Regions from separate parts of the Paenibacillus pabuli genome, predicted to be linked through region 3. Evidence: a T-box and tRNA genes for the amino acid it is inferred to sense, from the RefSeq annotation. Region 3 holds a T-box; the other regions hold tRNA genes.
The links. The T-box of region 3 lies ahead of ileS (isoleucine--tRNA ligase). A T-box ahead of a tRNA ligase gene usually reads a tRNA of that ligase, here a tRNA-Ile.

Region 1 (5,949 bases), on a different contig from region 3:
CGAATACTTGCTTTCTTCGCCTGAAGGAAGCTGGAAAGACGGAGCAATCTGTCACTTGAGGATGGGCCTGCGGCGCATTAGCTAGTTGGTGAGGTAACGGCTCACCAAGGCGACGATGCGTAGCCGACCTGAGAGGGTGATCGGCCACACTGGGACTGAGACACGGCCCAGACTCCTACGGGAGGCAGCAGTAGGGAATCTTCCGCAATGGGCGAAAGCCTGACGGAGCAATGCCGCGTGAGTGATGAAGGTTTTCGGATCGTAAAGCTCTGTTGCCAGGGAAGAACGTCCTTGAGAGTAACTGCTCAAGGAGTGACGGTACCTGAGAAGAAAGCCCCGGCTAACTACGTGCCAGCAGCCGCGGTAATACGTAGGGGGCAAGCGTTGTCCGGAATTATTGGGCGTAAAGCGCGCGCAGGCGGTCATTTAAGTCTGGTGTTTAATCCCGGGGCTCAACCCCGGATCGCACTGGAAACTGGGTGACTTGAGTGCAGAAGAGGAGAGTGGAATTCCACGTGTAGCGGTGAAATGCGTAGAGATGTGGAGGAACACCAGTGGCGAAGGCGACTCTCTGGGCTGTAACTGACGCTGAGGCGCGAAAGCGTGGGGAGCAAACAGGATTAGATACCCTGGTAGTCCACGCCGTAAACGATGAATGCTAGGTGTTAGGGGTTTCGATACCCTTGGTGCCGAAGTTAACACATTAAGCATTCCGCCTGGGGAGTACGGTCGCAAGACTGAAACTCAAAGGAATTGACGGGGACCCGCACAAGCAGTGGAGTATGTGGTTTAATTCGAAGCAACGCGAAGAACCTTACCAGGTCTTGACATCCCTCTGACCGGTACAGAGATGTACCTTTCCTTCGGGACAGAGGAGACAGGTGGTGCATGGTTGTCGTCAGCTCGTGTCGTGAGATGTTGGGTTAAGTCCCGCAACGAGCGCAACCCTTGATCTTAGTTGCCAGCACTTCGGGTGGGCACTCTAAGGTGACTGCCGGTGACAAACCGGAGGAAGGTGGGGATGACGTCAAATCATCATGCCCCTTATGACCTGGGCTACACACGTACTACAATGGCCGGTACAACGGGCAGTGAAGCCGCGAGGTGGAACGAATCCTAAAAAGCCGGTCTCAGTTCGGATTGCAGGCTGCAACTCGCCTGCATGAAGTCGGAATTGCTAGTAATCGCGGATCAGCATGCCGCGGTGAATACGTTCCCGGGTCTTGTACACACCGCCCGTCACACCACGAGAGTTTATAACACCCGAAGTCGGTGGGGTAACCGCAAGGAGCCAGCCGCCGAAGGTGGGATAGATGATTGGGGTGAAGTCGTAACAAGGTAGCCGTATCGGAAGGTGCGGCTGGATCACCTCCTTTCTATGGAGAATCGTTTCCCGAGTGGAAACATTCAAATCAGCAGGTTCACTGAACCTGCGACAGCGATTCATTTCGGTCCATCACTTGATGTGTGGATGAAATGAAGAGCAAAACTTACTCACTCGTTGCTCAGTTTTGAGAGCTCAAACTCTCAAACGTTTGGTGGCGATAGCGAAGGGGTTCCACACGTTCCCATCCCGAACACGACCGTTAAGCCCTTCAGCGTCGATGGTACTTGGACCGCAGGGTCCTGGGAGAGTAGAACGCCGCCAAGCGTAAACCCTATTGGGTTTCAATGTTAATATACGGGCCCTTAGCTCAGTTGGTTAGAGCGCACCTCTGATAAGGGTGAGGTCGGTGGTTCGAGTCCACCAGGGCCCACCATTTACTTTTTTATAATTTTATATGGGGCCATAGCTCAGCTGGGAGAGCGCCTGCCTTGCAAGCAGGAGGTCAGCGGTTCGATCCCGCTTGGCTCCACCAACAAGATTTCAAGCTTGTTCTTTGAAAACTAGATATCGAAACGAAAAATGCGAATTAGAACATTCCTTTTAGCTGAACTTGTGTTAAACAAGTTTCAAATATTAGTAATAACTGCATGAGCGAGTGATCGAATGGAACGACTTTTGGCTTTGCGCAAGCAAACCAAGGGAAGAGACAGCTCGAACACGAGTGAATTGGTTAAGCTACTAAGAGCACACGGAGGATGCCTAGGCGCTAGGAGCCGATGAAGGACGTGGCGAACAACGAAACTGCCTCGGGGAGCTGTAAGCAAGCTTTGATCCGGGGGTGTCCGAATGGGGAAACCCAGCTGGGGTAATATCCAGTTACTCATAACTGAATACATAGGTTATGTAGAGGCATACCAGGGGAACTGAAACATCTAAGTACCTTGAGGAAGAGAAAACAATAGTGATTCCGTCAGTAGCGGCGAGCGAACGCGGAACAGCCCAAACCAGAGAGCTTGCTCTCTGGGGTTGTGGGACGTCTCACATGGAGTTACAAAGGAACCGGTTAAACGAAGAGGTCTGGAAAGGCCCGCCAAAGAAGGTAAAAGCCCTGTAGTTGAAAGTCTGTTCCCTCCGAGACGGATCCCGAGTAGTGCGGGGCACGTGAAACCCCGTATGAATCCGGCAGGACCATCTGCCAAGGCTAAATACTTCCTAGCGACCGATAGTGAAGCAGTACCGTGAGGGAAAGGTGAAAAGCACCCCGGAAGGGGAGTGAAATAGAACCTGAAACCGTGTGCTTACAAGAAGTCAGAGCCCGTTTTAGGGGTGATGGCGTGCCTTTTGTAGAATGAACCGGCGAGTTACGTTCCCGTGCAAGGTTAAGGTGAAGAGCCGGAGCCGCAGCGAAAGCGAGTCTGAATAGGGCGAGTTAGTACGTGGACGTAGACCCGAAACCGGGTGATCTACCCCTGTCCAGGGTGAAGGTGCGGTAACACGCACTGGAGGCCCGAACCCACGCACGTTGAAAAGTGCGGGGATGAGGTGGGGGTAGCGGAGAAATTCCAATCGAACTCGGAGATAGCTGGTTCTCCCCGAAATAGCTTTAGGGCTAGCCTCGGAAAACAGAGTCGTGGAGGTAGAGCACTGATTGGGTGCGGGGCCCGCAAGGGTTACCAAGCTCAGTCAAACTCCGAATGCCATAGACTTACTTCCGGGAGTCAGACAGTGAGTGCTAAGATCCATTGTCAAAAGGGAAACAGCCCAGACCATCAGCTAAGGTCCCCAAGTGTGTGTTAAGTGGGAAAGGATGTGGAGTTGCACAGACAACCAGGATGTTGGCTTAGAAGCAGCCACCATTGAAAGAGTGCGTAATAGCTCACTGGTCGAGTGACTCTGCGCCGAAAATGTAACGGGGCTAAACACACCACCGAAGCTATGGCTTGATGCTTTGCATCAGGGGTAGGGGAGCGTTGTATAAGGGTTGAAGGTGTACCGTAAGGAGCGCTGGACATTATACAAGTGAGAATGCCGGTATGAGTAACGAAAAGATCAGTGAGAATCTGATCCGCCGAAAGCCTAAGGGTTCCTGAGGAAGGCTCGTCCGCTCAGGGTAAGTCGGGACCTAAGGCGAGGCCGAAAGGCGTAGTCGAAGGACAACAGGTCGAAATTCCTGTACCACCGTAAATCGTTACGAGCGATGGGGGGACGCAGTAGGGTAGTGACGCAGACTGATGGATGTCTGTCCAAGCAGTAAGGCTGGTTAGTAGGCAAATCCGCTAACCGTAAGGCTGAGCTGTGATGGGGAGTGAAAATTACAGTAGCGAAGGTCATGATCTCACACTGCCAAGAAAAGCCTCTAGCCAGATGAAGGTGCCCGTACCGCAAACCGACACAGGTAGGCGAGAAGAGAATTCTAAGGCGCGCGGAAGAACTCTCGTTAAGGAACTCGGCAAAATGACCCCGTAACTTCGGGAGAAGGGGTGCCCCGGTAGTGTGAATAGCACGAGGGGGCCGCAGTGAAAAGGCCCAAGCGACTGTTTAGCAAAAACACAGGTCTGTGCGAAGCCGTAAGGCGAAGTATACGGGCTGACGCCTGCCCGGTGCTGGAAGGTTAAGGGGAGCGGTTAGGAGCAATCCGAAGCTGTGAACCGAAGCCCCAGTAAACGGCGGCCGTAACTATAACGGTCCTAAGGTAGCGAAATTCCTTGTCAGGTAAATTCTGACCCGCACGAATGGCGTAACGACTTGGGCGCTGTCTCAACGAGAGATCCGGTGAAATTTTAATACCTGTGAAGATGCAGGTTACCCGCGACAAGACGGAAAGACCCCATGGAGCTTTACTGCAGCTTGATATTGAATTTGGGTACGATCTGTACAGGATAGGTGGGAGCCTTTGAAGCATGAGCGCCAGCTTGTGTGGAGGCACCGTTGGGATACCACCCTGATCGTATCTAGGTTCTAACCTGGTGCCCTTAGCGGGTACGGGGACAGTGTCAGGTGGGCAGTTTGACTGGGGCGGTCGCCTCCTAAAGAGTAACGGAGGCGCCCAAAGGTTCCCTCAGAATGGTTGGAAATCATTCGAAGAGTGCAAAGGCATAAGGGAGCTTGACTGCGAGACCTACAAGTCGAGCAGGGACGAAAGTCGGGCTTAGTGATCCGGTGGTACCGCATGGAAGGGCCATCGCTCAACGGATAAAAGCTACCCTGGGGATAACAGGCTTATCTCCCCCAAGAGTCCACATCGACGGGGAGGTTTGGCACCTCGATGTCGGCTCATCGCATCCTGGGGCTGAAGTAGGTCCCAAGGGTTGGGCTGTTCGCCCATTAAAGCGGTACGCGAGCTGGGTTCAGAACGTCGTGAGACAGTTCGGTCCCTATCTGTCGTGGGCGTAGGAAATTTGAGAGGAGCTGTCCTTAGTACGAGAGGACCGGGATGGACGTACCGCTGGTGTACCAGTTGTTCCGCCAGGAGCACCGCTGGGTAGCTATGTACGGACGGGATAAGCGCTGAAAGCATCTAAGCGTGAAGCCCCCCTCAAGATGAGATTTCCCAGTATGTAAGACCCCTTGAAGACGACGAGGTAGATAGGCTGGGGGTGGAAGTGCAGTAATGCATGGAGCTGACCAGTACTAATCGGTCGAGGGCTTATCCAAATTGCAGGTTGTAAGTCGCACATTTCGTTTCGGATCTAGTTTTCAGGGAGCAATCCTTGTGATATTGTTCATGATTGACTGTTTGGAGAGATACCCAAGTGGCTATAAGGGGACCCTCTGCTAAGGGGTTAGACTGCGTAAGCGGTGCGAGGGTTCGAATCCCTCTCTCTCCGCCATCTTTACCTTAAAGATGGACAAGCAATCCATATTTATTAATATGGCGGTGTAGCTCAGCTGGCTAGAGCGTACGGTTCATACCCGTGAGGTCGGGGGTTCGATCCCCTCCGCCGCTACCATATTACCCAGGAGGCTTAGCTCAGCTGGGAGAGCATCTGCCTTACAAGCAGAGGGTCGGGGGTTCGAGCCCCTCAGCCTCCACCATATACGCCGGTGTAGCTCAACTGGTAGAGCAACTGACTTGTAATCAGTAGGTTGGGGGTTCAAGTCCTCTCGCCGGCACCATTAATGCCTGGAACCGTGGTGTAGTTGGCCTAACATGCCTGCCTGTCACGCAGGAGATCGCGGGTTCGAATCCCGTCGGTTCCGCCATTAATTTAAAATTGAATAAGGCTCGGTAGCTCAGTCGGTAGAGCAGAGGACTGAAAATCCTCGTGTCGGCGGTTCGATTCCGTCCCGAGCCACCTTTTAATCCTGGAGGATTAGCGAAGTGGCCAAACGCATCAGACTGTAAATCTGCTCCCGTACGGGTTCGGTGGTTCGAATCCATCATCCTCCACCAGTTTTACGAGTCATTAGCTCAGTTGGTAGAGCACCTGACTTTTAATCAGGGTGTCGAAGGTTCGAGCCCTTCATGACTCATCTTGTTGAAAAGAGCGATTAATCATTAACTTGATTAATCGCTCTTTTTGTATGTATAAAATTAGGCAGCTGATAACAGTTCAATGGCATCGAAGGCGATGTATTGTAAGATATGATAAAATAATAGAAAAAAGCAGAGTGGTGGCGTT
Region 2 (5,949 bases), on a different contig from region 3:
CTGTTACCTCCGTGAAAGGGAGGTGTCTTAACCCCTTGACCAACGGGCCCCATTTCCAAAGCTCTCAACCGGGATCGAACCGGTGACCTCATCCTTACCATGGATGCACTCTACCTACTGAGCTATGAGAGCAAATGGCTCCCCGAACAGGACTCGAACCTGTGACAACTCGATTAACAGTCGAGTGCTCTACCAACTGAGCTATCAGGGAATAATATGCATTTGCAGGGCAAATGCAATTCATCGTACAACGCTAACATGCAGAGCCTGTTTTCTATGTATGATGAAAGAGTTCGCTTGGCAGCGTCCTACTCTCCCAGGACCCTTCGGTCCAAGTACCATCGGCGCTAGAGGGCTTAACGGTCGTGTTCGGGATGGGTACGTGTGGAACCCCTCCGCTATCGCCACCAAACGAGCATTTGTGGAACAAATGCGTTCAGAGTTCATTCTCTGAAAACTAGATCCGAAACGAAACTTGCGACTAGAACCTGCAATTTGGATAAGCCCTCGACCGATTAGTACTGGTCAGCTCCATGCATTACTGCACTTCCACCCCCAGCCTATCTACCTCGTCGTCTTCAAGGGGTCTTACATACTGGGAAATCTCATCTTGAGGGGGGCTTCACGCTTAGATGCTTTCAGCGCTTATCCCGTCCGTACATAGCTACCCAGCGGTGCTCCTGGCGGAACAACTGGTACACCAGCGGTACGTCCATCCCGGTCCTCTCGTACTAAGGACAGCTCCTCTCAAATTTCCTACGCCCACGACAGATAGGGACCGAACTGTCTCACGACGTTCTGAACCCAGCTCGCGTACCGCTTTAATGGGCGAACAGCCCAACCCTTGGGACCTACTTCAGCCCCAGGATGCGATGAGCCGACATCGAGGTGCCAAACCTCCCCGTCGATGTGGACTCTTGGGGGAGATAAGCCTGTTATCCCCAGGGTAGCTTTTATCCGTTGAGCGATGGCCCTTCCATGCGGTACCACCGGATCACTAAGCCCGACTTTCGTCCCTGCTCGACTTGTAGGTCTCGCAGTCAAGCTCCCTTATGCCTTTGCACTCTTCGAATGATTTCCAACCATTCTGAGGGAACCTTTGGGCGCCTCCGTTACTCTTTAGGAGGCGACCGCCCCAGTCAAACTGCCCACCTGACACTGTCCCCGTACCGGTTTACGGTACCAGGTTAGAACCTAGATACGATCAGGGTGGTATCCCAACGGTGCCTCCACACAAGCTGGCGCTCATGCTTCAAAGGCTCCCACCTATCCTGTACAGATCGTACCCAAATTCAATATCAAGCTGCAGTAAAGCTCCATGGGGTCTTTCCGTCTTGTCGCGGGTAACCTGCATCTTCACAGGTATTAAAATTTCACCGGATCTCTCGTTGAGACAGCGCCCAAGTCGTTACGCCATTCGTGCGGGTCAGAATTTACCTGACAAGGAATTTCGCTACCTTAGGACCGTTATAGTTACGGCCGCCGTTTACTGGGGCTTCGGTTCACAGCTTCGGATTGCTCCTAACCGCTCCCCTTAACCTTCCAGCACCGGGCAGGCGTCAGCCCGTATACTTCGCCTTACGGCTTCGCACAGACCTGTGTTTTTGCTAAACAGTCGCTTGGGCCTTTTCACTGCGGCCCCCTCGTGCTATTCACACTACCGGGGCACCCCTTCTCCCGAAGTTACGGGGTCATTTTGCCGAGTTCCTTAACGAGAGTTCTTCCGCGCGCCTTAGAATTCTCTTCTCGCCTACCTGTGTCGGTTTGCGGTACGGGCACCTTCATCTGGCTAGAGGCTTTTCTTGGCAGTGTGAGATCATGACCTTCGCTACTGTAATTTTCACTCCCCATCACAGCTCAGCCTTACGGTTAGCGGATTTGCCTACTAACCAGCCTTACTGCTTGGACAGGCATCCATCAGCCTGCGTCACTACCCTACTGCGTCCCCCCATCGCTCGTAACGATTTACGGTGGTACAGGAATTTCGACCTGTTGTCCTTCGACTACGCCTTTCGGCCTCGCCTTAGGTCCCGACTTACCCTGAGCGGACGAGCCTTCCTCAGGAACCCTTAGGCTTTCGGCGGATCAGATTCTCACTGATCTTTTCGTTACTCATACCGGCATTCTCACTTGTATAATGTCCAGCGCTCCTTACGGTACACCTTCAACCCTTATACAACGCTCCCCTACCCCTGATGCAAAGCATCAAGCCATAGCTTCGGTGGTGTGTTTAGCCCCGTTACATTTTCGGCGCAGAGTCACTCGACCAGTGAGCTATTACGCACTCTTTCAATGGTGGCTGCTTCTAAGCCAACATCCTGGTTGTCTGTGCAACTCCACATCCTTTCCCACTTAACACACACTTGGGGACCTTAGCTGATGGTCTGGGCTGTTTCCCTTTTGACAATGGATCTTAGCACTCACTGTCTGACTCCCGGAAGTAAGTCTATGGCATTCGGAGTTTGACTGAGCTTGGTAACCCTTGCGGGCCCCGCACCCAATCAGTGCTCTACCTCCACGACTCTGTTTTCCGAGGCTAGCCCTAAAGCTATTTCGGGGAGAACCAGCTATCTCCGAGTTCGATTGGAATTTCTCCGCTACCCCCACCTCATCCCCGCACTTTTCAACGTGCGTGGGTTCGGGCCTCCAGTGCGTGTTACCGCACCTTCACCCTGGACAGGGGTAGATCACCCGGTTTCGGGTCTACGTCCACGTACTAACTCGCCCTATTCAGACTCGCTTTCGCTGCGGCTCCGGCTCTTCACCTTAACCTTGCACGGGAACGTAACTCGCCGGTTCATTCTACAAAAGGCACGCCATCACCCCTAAAACGGGCTCTGACTTCTTGTAAGCACACGGTTTCAGGTTCTATTTCACTCCCCTTCCGGGGTGCTTTTCACCTTTCCCTCACGGTACTGCTTCACTATCGGTCGCTAGGAAGTATTTAGCCTTGGCAGATGGTCCTGCCGGATTCATACGGGGTTTCACGTGCCCCGCACTACTCGGGATCCGTCTCGGAGGGAACAGACTTTCAATTACAGGGCTTTTACCTTCTTTGGCGGGCCTTTCCAGACCTCTTCGTTTAACCGGTTCCTTTGTAACTCCATGTGAGACGTCCCACAACCCCAGAGAGCAAGCTCTCTGGTTTGGGCTGTTCCGCGTTCGCTCGCCGCTACTGACGGAATCACTATTGTTTTCTCTTCCTCAAGGTACTTAGATGTTTCAGTTCCCCTGGTATGCCTCTACACAACCTATGTATTCAGTTGTGAGTAACTGGATATTACCCCAGCTGGGTTTCCCCATTCGGACATCCCCGGATCAAAGCTTGCTTACAGCTCCCCGAGGCAGTTTCGTTGTTCGCCACGTCCTTCATCGGCTCCTAGCGCCTAGGCATCCTCCGTGTGCTCTTAGTAGCTTAACCAGTTGCTCCGGTTTCGACTGCTCACTTCCCTTGTTTTGCTTACGCAAAGCCAAAAGTCGCTCCCATTCGATACCATCGCAAAGCAGTTTTCGCTATTATTTGAAACTTGTTTAACACAAGTTCAGCTAAAAGGAATGTTCTAATTCGCATTTTTCGTTTCGATATCTAGTTTTCAAAGAACAAGCTTGAAATCTTGTTGGTGGAGCCAAGCGGGATCGAACCGCTGACCTCCTGCTTGCAAGGCAGGCGCTCTCCCAGCTGAGCTATGGCCCCATATAAAATTTATAAAAATGTAAATGGTGGGCCCTGGTGGACTCGAACCACCGACCTCACCCTTATCAGAGGTGCGCTCTAACCAACTGAGCTAAGGGCCCATATATTAACATTGAAACCCAATAGGGTTTACGCTTGGCGGCGTTCTACTCTCCCAGGACCCTGCGGTCCAAGTACCATCGACGCTGAAGGGCTTAACGGTCGTGTTCGGGATGGGAACGTGTGGAACCCCTTCGCTATCGCCACCAAACGTTTGAGAGTTTGAGCTCTCAAAACTGAGCAACGAGTGAGTAATTTCGCTCTTCATTTCATCCACACCTAAAGTGATGGACCGAAATGAATCGCTGTCGCAGGTTCAATGAACCTGCTTATTTGAATGTTTCCGCTACGGGAAACGATTCTCCATAGAAAGGAGGTGATCCAGCCGCACCTTCCGATACGGCTACCTTGTTACGACTTCACCCCAATCATCTATCCCACCTTCGGCGGCTGGCTCCTTGCGGTTACCCCACCGACTTCGGGTGTTATAAACTCTCGTGGTGTGACGGGCGGTGTGTACAAGACCCGGGAACGTATTCACCGCGGCATGCTGATCCGCGATTACTAGCAATTCCGACTTCATGCAGGCGAGTTGCAGCCTGCAATCCGAACTGAGACCGGCTTTTTAGGATTCGTTCCACCTCGCGGCTTCACTGCCCGTTGTACCGGCCATTGTAGTACGTGTGTAGCCCAGGTCATAAGGGGCATGATGATTTGACGTCATCCCCACCTTCCTCCGGTTTGTCACCGGCAGTCACCTTAGAGTGCCCACCCGAAGTGCTGGCAACTAAGATCAAGGGTTGCGCTCGTTGCGGGACTTAACCCAACATCTCACGACACGAGCTGACGACAACCATGCACCACCTGTCTCCTCTGTCCCGAAGGAAAGGTACATCTCTGTACCGGTCAGAGGGATGTCAAGACCTGGTAAGGTTCTTCGCGTTGCTTCGAATTAAACCACATACTCCACTGCTTGTGCGGGTCCCCGTCAATTCCTTTGAGTTTCAGTCTTGCGACCGTACTCCCCAGGCGGAGTGCTTAATGTGTTAACTTCGGCACCAAGGGTATCGAAACCCCTAACACCTAGCACTCATCGTTTACGGCGTGGACTACCAGGGTATCTAATCCTGTTTGCTCCCCACGCTTTCGCGCCTCAGCGTCAGTTACAGCCCAGAGAGTCGCCTTCGCCACTGGTGTTCCTCCACATCTCTACGCATTTCACCGCTACACGTGGAATTCCACTCTCCTCTTCTGCACTCAAGTCACCCAGTTTCCAGTGCGATCCGGGGTTGAGCCCCGGGATTAAACACCAGACTTAAATGACCGCCTGCGCGCGCTTTACGCCCAATAATTCCGGACAACGCTTGCCCCCTACGTATTACCGCGGCTGCTGGCACGTAGTTAGCCGGGGCTTTCTTCTCAGGTACCGTCACTCCTTGAGCAGTTACTCTCAAGGACGTTCTTCCCTGGCAACAGAGCTTTACGATCCGAAAACCTTCATCACTCACGCGGCATTGCTCCGTCAGGCTTTCGCCCATTGCGGAAGATTCCCTACTGCTGCCTCCCGTAGGAGTCTGGGCCGTGTCTCAGTCCCAGTGTGGCCGATCACCCTCTCAGGTCGGCTACGCATCGTCGCCTTGGTGAGCCGTTACCTCACCAACTAGCTAATGCGCCGCAGGCCCATCCTCAAGTGACAGATTGCTCCGTCTTTCCAGCTTCCTTCAGGCGAAGAAAGCAAGTATTCGGTATTAGCTACCGTTTCCGGTAGTTGTCCCAAGCTTGAGGGCAGGTTGCCTACGTGTTACTCACCCGTCCGCCGCTAACCATCAGAGAAGCAAGCTTCTCTTCAAGTCCGCTCGACTTGCATGTATTAGGCATGCCGCCAGCGTTCGTCCTGAGCCAGGATCAAACTCTCCAATAAAGTATTGAAAAGAGCGATTAGCTCATTTTGAATCTGACGAGATTAAAATCTCATTTTTGCTTTGAAATCATACAGTCAGATGACTTGTACCGTTTCCTCAGCGTCGATCTTGCAAGCAAGATCGTTACTCACTCGTTGTTCAGTTTTCAAAGATCAAACATTCAGTTTGTTGCCGTTTTTCATATTGTCGTCGTTTTCAGCGGCGACTTTTATAATATATCATGTTCGACGTCACTTTGCAAGCACTTTTTTTCAAAATGTTTTTCATTCATTTTTGCTGGAAGTACTTGTTCCA
Region 3 (5,949 bases):
GGGGGCGAGCGACAGATGAAAGTAAATGCAAGTGAGTCGGGTGTAAGAGGGATGAAGATCTCGGATTTTCAGACAAAGGATGTCATTAACATCACGGATGGCAAACGGTTGGGACAGATAAGTGATTTGGAGCTGGATTTAAAGCAGGGGCGAATCGAAGCTATTGTGGTGCCTGGTTACAGCCGATTCATGGGATTGTTCGGGGGCGGAACGGATCTGGTTATTCCCTGGAGAAACATTGTTAAGATCGGTTCGGACGTCATTTTGGTCAAACTGGATGAAGTCAGGGAAACGAGCTACGATGAGCGAGATCGCGAAGCGAGATTGTATGATGAGCAGCAAAGCAGCCGTGTGGAGCGGGTTGAACGCCTTGAACGATTGGACCGAAGCCAGCGTCGAACGATATAATCAAGACAGAACGTGGCTCATTTGGTACACTGGAAGCTGTGAGGTGATAGGATGGAACCCTTTGTTCTGAAAAAACAACTTTTCGAACGGACTGAGGATCAAGCGGGAAATGGAAGCCCAGATCCGTTATTATTATATGTTGAGCCGTGGAGAGAGCAGTTCAACCAAATTACAGCAGGATTTACCACCAGACAGGGTGGGGTTGGCAGTAATCCCTATGCCACTCTAAACTGTGCTTATCATGTTGGCGATGATCCCTCAGACGTATTGACCAATCGCCGTCTTGTTGCCGAGAAGCTGGGTTTCTCCGTGGAAGCCTGGACGTGTGGAGAACAGGTACACGGTAAACATGTGGCTGTTATACAAGCTGAGGATCGAGGTAGGGGGTTGCTGGATCGACAGTCAGCGCTGCAGGATACGGATGGCTTAGTCACTAATGTACCCGGTGTGCTGCTCACTTCCTTTTATGCGGATTGTGTCCCGCTATATTTCTACGACCCGGTGCAGCAAGCTGTGGGTCTTGCTCATGCGGGGTGGAAAGGAACCGTTGCTGGCATTGCCCAGTCGATGGTTGAAACAATGGAACGGGAATATGGAAGCCGGCGGCAGGATATCCGGACAGCCATAGGCCCTTCAATTGGGGACTGCTGTTATGAAGTGGATGAGGCAGTCATGGAGCATGTACGGGTTTGGTTTGAATCTTCTCCGGGTAATGATGAATACAATAACTCTGCGCAGGGCCGTGTTTATCATTCATCTGGAAACGGAAAGACGATGTTAAACTTGAAAGAATGCAATCGACACATTATGATGAAAGCAGGAATATTGCCGGATCATATCGAATGTACAACGTGGTGTACAAGCTGCCATCCGGAACTGTTTTTCTCGTATCGCAAGGAGAATGGAACAACCGGAAGAATGGCGAGCTGGATTGGGCTGGAAGAGAGGTGACCCTCTGTGTCATTGGAGGAGCGAATTCAACAGGTAAATCAGAAGATCGAAGCTGCATGCCAGCGCAGTGGCCGTCGGCGCGAAGACGTGAATGTGATTGCGGTTACGAAATACGTCTCCCTTGAAACGACAGGTGCTGTGCTGGAAAGTGGCCTTGAGCATATTGGAGAGAATCGCTGGCAGGATGCACAGGCCAAGTGGGAAGCATTCGGTCAGCAAGGAACATGGCATTTTATCGGTCACTTGCAGACCAACAAAGTGAAGGACGTCATCGGCAAATTCCGCTACATACATTCACTGGACCGTTTGTCTCTGGCCAAGGAGCTGGACAAAAAGGCAGCTGCTCTGGGGACACAAGTGGAAACATTTTTGCAGGTGAATATTTCGGGTGAGGAGAGCAAATATGGATTGCAGCCTGAACAAGCGAGTTCATTTTTGCGGGAGATCAGTAACTTCAGCAACCTGAAGGTCATCGGCCTGATGACTATGGCTCCCCACGAAGAAGATCCGGAGCTTACACGTCCCGTTTTTCGTGGACTTCGTGAGCTCAGAGACCATTTGAATGGACAAGCCCTGACATCGGAACCATTGACTCAGCTATCGATGGGAATGTCGAATGATTTTGAAGTGGCAATTGAAGAAGGGGCGACATGGGTACGGCTGGGATCAATTCTCGTAGGAAAAGAGGAGGGTTCACGATGGGCGTAATGAATAAATTCATGAATTTCCTTGGTCTTCAAGAAGAGGAAGAGATTGTGGAACGCGAGCGTCTGGCTGCACAAGAGGATACGGAACCGGAACAGGAAGCTGAAACCTCCAGTCTAGATAAACGTAGAAACCAAAGGGGGAATAATGTTGTGAGCATTCATTCCCAGAAAAATGTTAAAGTTGTCCTTTATGAACCGCGTTCCTATGACGAAGCTCAGGAAATCGCCGACCACCTTCGTTCACATCGTACGGTCGTAGTGAACTTGCAGCGGGTGCGCCAAGATCAGGCACTGCGTGTCATTGATTTTTTGAGTGGTACAGTCTACGCACTGGGCGGGGGCATTTCTAAAATTGGCGGCAACATTTTTCTCTGTACGCCGGATACCGTTGAAATTCAGGGAGCAATTACGGAAATACTGGCTGACAGCGAGCAAGATTACAACAGAATGAGGTGAGCCGCTTTTGTATCAACTTCAAGTCGTGGTGTTTTACCTGTTTGAGATTTACTTCTACATGATTATTGGATATGTATTGATGTCGTGGCTTCCAAACGCACGGGAGAGCGTCATTGGTGAGTGGCTTGCCAAATTGGTGGAACCCTATCTGAGTCCTTTCAGACGTTTCATCCCGCCTTTGTTCGGCATGCTGGACATCTCACCAATTGTTGCGTTAATTACTCTTCAACTGGCGAGATCAGGTTTGCTCTCGATCATCAGCTACTTCTGATAGGGTAGGGTGAACATAGATGAGTGGTGAAATTTACGAACATTTTAGCCATGATGAGCGTGACTTTGTGGATAAAGCCTCGGATTGGGTGGAACGCGCAGGCAAGCTTCATGATATGAAGCTAACTGACTTTCTTGACCCGAGACAGGCTTTCATATTGCAAACGCTTGTCAATCGTCGCAATGACGTCCAGATTCGTCTGGACGGAGGCTACGAGACAGCTGAACGCAAACGTGCGCTGATTGCACCGGATTATCGGTATCTTGATGACGAGGATATGGGTATGCAGGTGCTTAGCATCACGTCAGATGATCAGAAGATCACGGAGCTGGAGCATGGGGACTATATGGGTGCCTTGCTCGGGCTTGGACTGAAACGCGGCAAGATCGGAGATATCCAAGTGCTGGATGACGGGTGCCACACTGTGGTGGCAGCGGAAACCGGCGCTTTTTTATCGCTTCAATTGAATCAGGTTCATCGGGTTCATGTGTTTACAGAGCTGCTTCCTCTGCATCAGATGAAATGGTCGGAGAGCAAACTGGAGACGATGGATATCACGGTTGCATCCCTGCGTCTGGACGGAGTTTGTGCGGATGTGTACCGGCTGAGTCGCAGTAAGGTTCTGATTCCTATTAAGGCCGGTCGATGCCGTGTGAATTGGAAAGTGGAGGAAGATCCGTCCAAACCGTTGAAAGCCGGGGATGTGGTTTCCATTCAAGGTTTTGGCCGTTTCAAGGTGCTGGAACAGGATGGGTTGACCAAAAAGGGACGTTGTCGTCTAAAAATCGGCAAATTTGCTTAGCGACGTTGCAGGAAAACCCGTTTTCTTGTCGAAATGTTTAAGATAAAGGTGTAAAAAACATTCGCTGTTTCCGATATACATTGAAGTACAAGGTTGATGTGACCGTATTGGAATCAGAACGTTGATTCTGCAATTGCAAATCGTACAAGTTGCCAGGCGGCAACTTGTTCACGGCCCTTTGGGTGGTACCCATGTGCTGCAAACCTTCTCGGTACGGGAAGGAACTTTAACAGGAGGTGGACAGCATGCCATTAACGCCGCTGGACATACATAACAAGGAATTTTCCCGACGCTTGCGCGGGTATGACGAGGATGAAGTCAATGAGTTCCTGGATCAAGTCATCAAAGATTACGAAGGCGTCATTCGCGAGAACAAAGAGCTGAGCAATCAGTTGCTGTCCGTTCAGGAGAAACTTGATCATTTTGCCACAATTGAAGAGACGCTCAGCAAAACGATTATCATAGCGCAGGAAGCAGCCGACGATGTGAAGAACAATGCGAAGAAGGAAGCACAGCTCATTGTGAAGGAAGCAGAGAAAAATGCTGACCGGATCGTGAATGAGTCTTTGGCGAAGTCCCGCAAGATTGCTTTGGAAGTGGAAGAACTGAAAAAGCAGGCTTCCATCTACCGCGCCCGTTTCCGTACGCTTGTTGAAGCTCAGCTCGAACTGTTGTCTCAGGATGGATGGGAAGCACTGGAGAGCCGCGAACAGGAAGTCCGTGACCGTGAACGGGAAATGAAGGAAATTTATTAGTCTGCCTGCCCGGTTGACTTTTGCTTCTAAAGAGGCTATAACTATATTCATAATGAATAATGATTCCATGACGGGTTCAGTACGTTATGATCTCATCCCTCAGAGAGTTGGCGTTTTGGTGCAAGCCAATGGATGAGTTATAGCCGAATATCTCCCCGGAGAAGTGACGCTGAAGCGGCAATGAATGGCCGTGCGTAAGCGAAACCGTAAGCCGAACGTTATATCGGCACCCTGCTGTAGTGAAGCGGGGCATAAGTGCTGTTGATGACAAAGCATACCCATGTGATTGGATATGGTTTGTGATGAACAGAATTAGGGTGGTAACGCGAGCACAACCTCGTCCCTTTCCAGGGATGGGGTTTTTTTGTGTCCAAAAAAAGTAGCGATGAGAATTGTGGACGATCCACAATCCAATTATTGAAAGGAAGATCATGATGCAAAGAGTGGATGTCAAGGAAAAAGCACGTGCTAGAGAATTACGCATGTTAAACAAGTGGAAAACGGAAAATACGTTTAAAAAATCGATTGAAAACCGTGAAGGCAAACCCAACTTCGTATTTTATGAAGGACCGCCGACTGCAAACGGCAAGCCGCATATCGGTCATGTTCTGGGACGGGTAATCAAGGATTTTGTAGGACGTTACAACACGATGAAAGGTTACCGGGTGGTTCGTAAAGCTGGCTGGGATACGCATGGTTTGCCTGTTGAGCTTGGTGTACAGAAGAAGCTTGGCATTTCCCATAAGTGGGAGATCGAAGACTACGGCGTGGAGAAATTCATCAACGAATGTAAAGCGAGCGTATTTGAATACGAACAGCAATGGCGTGATCTGACAGAAGGCATTGCGTACTGGACGGATATGGATAACCCGTACATCACACTGGACAACAATTACATCGAGAGTGTATGGAACATTCTGGCCACGATTCACGAAAAAGGCCTTCTTTACCGCGGGCATCGTGTGAGTCCGTACTGTCCATCTTGCCAGACTACCCTAAGTTCCCATGAAGTTGCACAAGGGTACAAGGATGTCAAAGACCTTAGCGCCACAGCCAAATTTAAGCTGGATGACAGCGGCGAATTTGTACTTGCATGGACGACTACGCCTTGGACACTGCCTTCTCACGTTGCACTTGCAGTTAATCCCGACATGGATTACTCCCGTGTACGTCAGGGCGATGAAGTATACATCATGGCAACTAATCTCGTGGAGAAAGTCATGAAGGACTCCAAAGGCGAGTATGAAGTCATCGGGGCACTGAAAGGCTCTGATTTGGTTGGTAAAACATATGATCCTCCATTTAACTACGTACAGGCTGAAAAATCCAATGTAATTCTGGGTGCAAGCTTTGTAACAGATGCAAGTGGTACAGGGATTGTACACATGGCTCCGGCACATGGTGAGGATGACTACCGCGTATGTCGTGAAAATGGCATCAGCTTTGTTAACATGGTGGACCTTGAAGGTAAGTTTGTGGCTCAGGTTACTGATTTTGCGGGACGTTTCGTGAAGGATTGCGATATTGATATCGTGAGATACCTGTCCGAGAAAGGGCGCTTGTTCAGCAAAGAAAAATATGAGCACAGTTACCCGTTCT

Region 1: it encodes a tRNA-Ile, which carries the amino acid that the T-box ahead of ileS (isoleucine--tRNA ligase) is inferred to sense. The anticodon was not compared.
Region 2: it encodes a tRNA-Ile, which carries the amino acid that the T-box ahead of ileS (isoleucine--tRNA ligase) is inferred to sense. The anticodon was not compared.

What each region holds. Positions count from the first base shown of each region.
Region 1 is NZ_JBDOIO010000005.1:947,830-953,778, forward strand. It holds rRNA gene ABGV42_RS31005 (16S ribosomal RNA) at 1-1,376, shown strand, start outside; rRNA gene rrf (5S ribosomal RNA) at 1,535-1,651, shown strand; tRNA gene ABGV42_RS31015 (tRNA-Ile) at 1,684-1,760, shown strand; tRNA gene ABGV42_RS31020 (tRNA-Ala) at 1,784-1,859, shown strand; rRNA gene ABGV42_RS31025 (23S ribosomal RNA) at 2,056-4,981, shown strand; tRNA gene ABGV42_RS31030 (tRNA-Ser) at 5,066-5,157, shown strand; tRNA gene ABGV42_RS31035 (tRNA-Met) at 5,201-5,277, shown strand; tRNA gene ABGV42_RS31040 (tRNA-Val) at 5,287-5,362, shown strand; tRNA gene ABGV42_RS31045 (tRNA-Thr) at 5,368-5,443, shown strand; tRNA gene ABGV42_RS31050 (tRNA-Asp) at 5,453-5,530, shown strand; tRNA gene ABGV42_RS31055 (tRNA-Phe) at 5,550-5,622, shown strand; tRNA gene ABGV42_RS31060 (tRNA-Tyr) at 5,635-5,720, shown strand; tRNA gene ABGV42_RS31065 (tRNA-Lys) at 5,728-5,800, shown strand.
Region 2 is NZ_JBDOIO010000005.1:265-6,213, forward strand. It holds tRNA gene ABGV42_RS26770 (tRNA-Glu) at 1-49, opposite strand, end outside; tRNA gene ABGV42_RS26775 (tRNA-Thr) at 60-132, opposite strand; tRNA gene ABGV42_RS26780 (tRNA-Asn) at 136-211, opposite strand; rRNA gene rrf (5S ribosomal RNA) at 296-412, opposite strand; rRNA gene ABGV42_RS26790 (23S ribosomal RNA) at 496-3,421, opposite strand; tRNA gene ABGV42_RS26795 (tRNA-Ala) at 3,619-3,694, opposite strand; tRNA gene ABGV42_RS26800 (tRNA-Ile) at 3,719-3,795, opposite strand; rRNA gene rrf (5S ribosomal RNA) at 3,828-3,944, opposite strand; rRNA gene ABGV42_RS26810 (16S ribosomal RNA) at 4,103-5,654, opposite strand.
Region 3 is NZ_JBDOIO010000004.1:1,069,597-1,075,545, forward strand. It holds gene ABGV42_RS24360 (YlmC/YmxH family sporulation protein) at 16-408, shown strand; gene pgeF (peptidoglycan editing factor PgeF) at 460-1,359, shown strand; gene ABGV42_RS24370 (YggS family pyridoxal phosphate-dependent enzyme) at 1,366-2,067, shown strand; gene ABGV42_RS24375 (cell division protein SepF) at 2,058-2,522, shown strand; gene ABGV42_RS24380 (YggT family protein) at 2,530-2,793, shown strand; gene ABGV42_RS24385 (RNA-binding protein) at 2,813-3,595, shown strand; gene ABGV42_RS24390 (DivIVA domain-containing protein) at 3,841-4,350, shown strand; T-box leader at 4,409-4,698, shown strand; gene ileS (isoleucine--tRNA ligase) at 4,785-5,949, shown strand, end outside.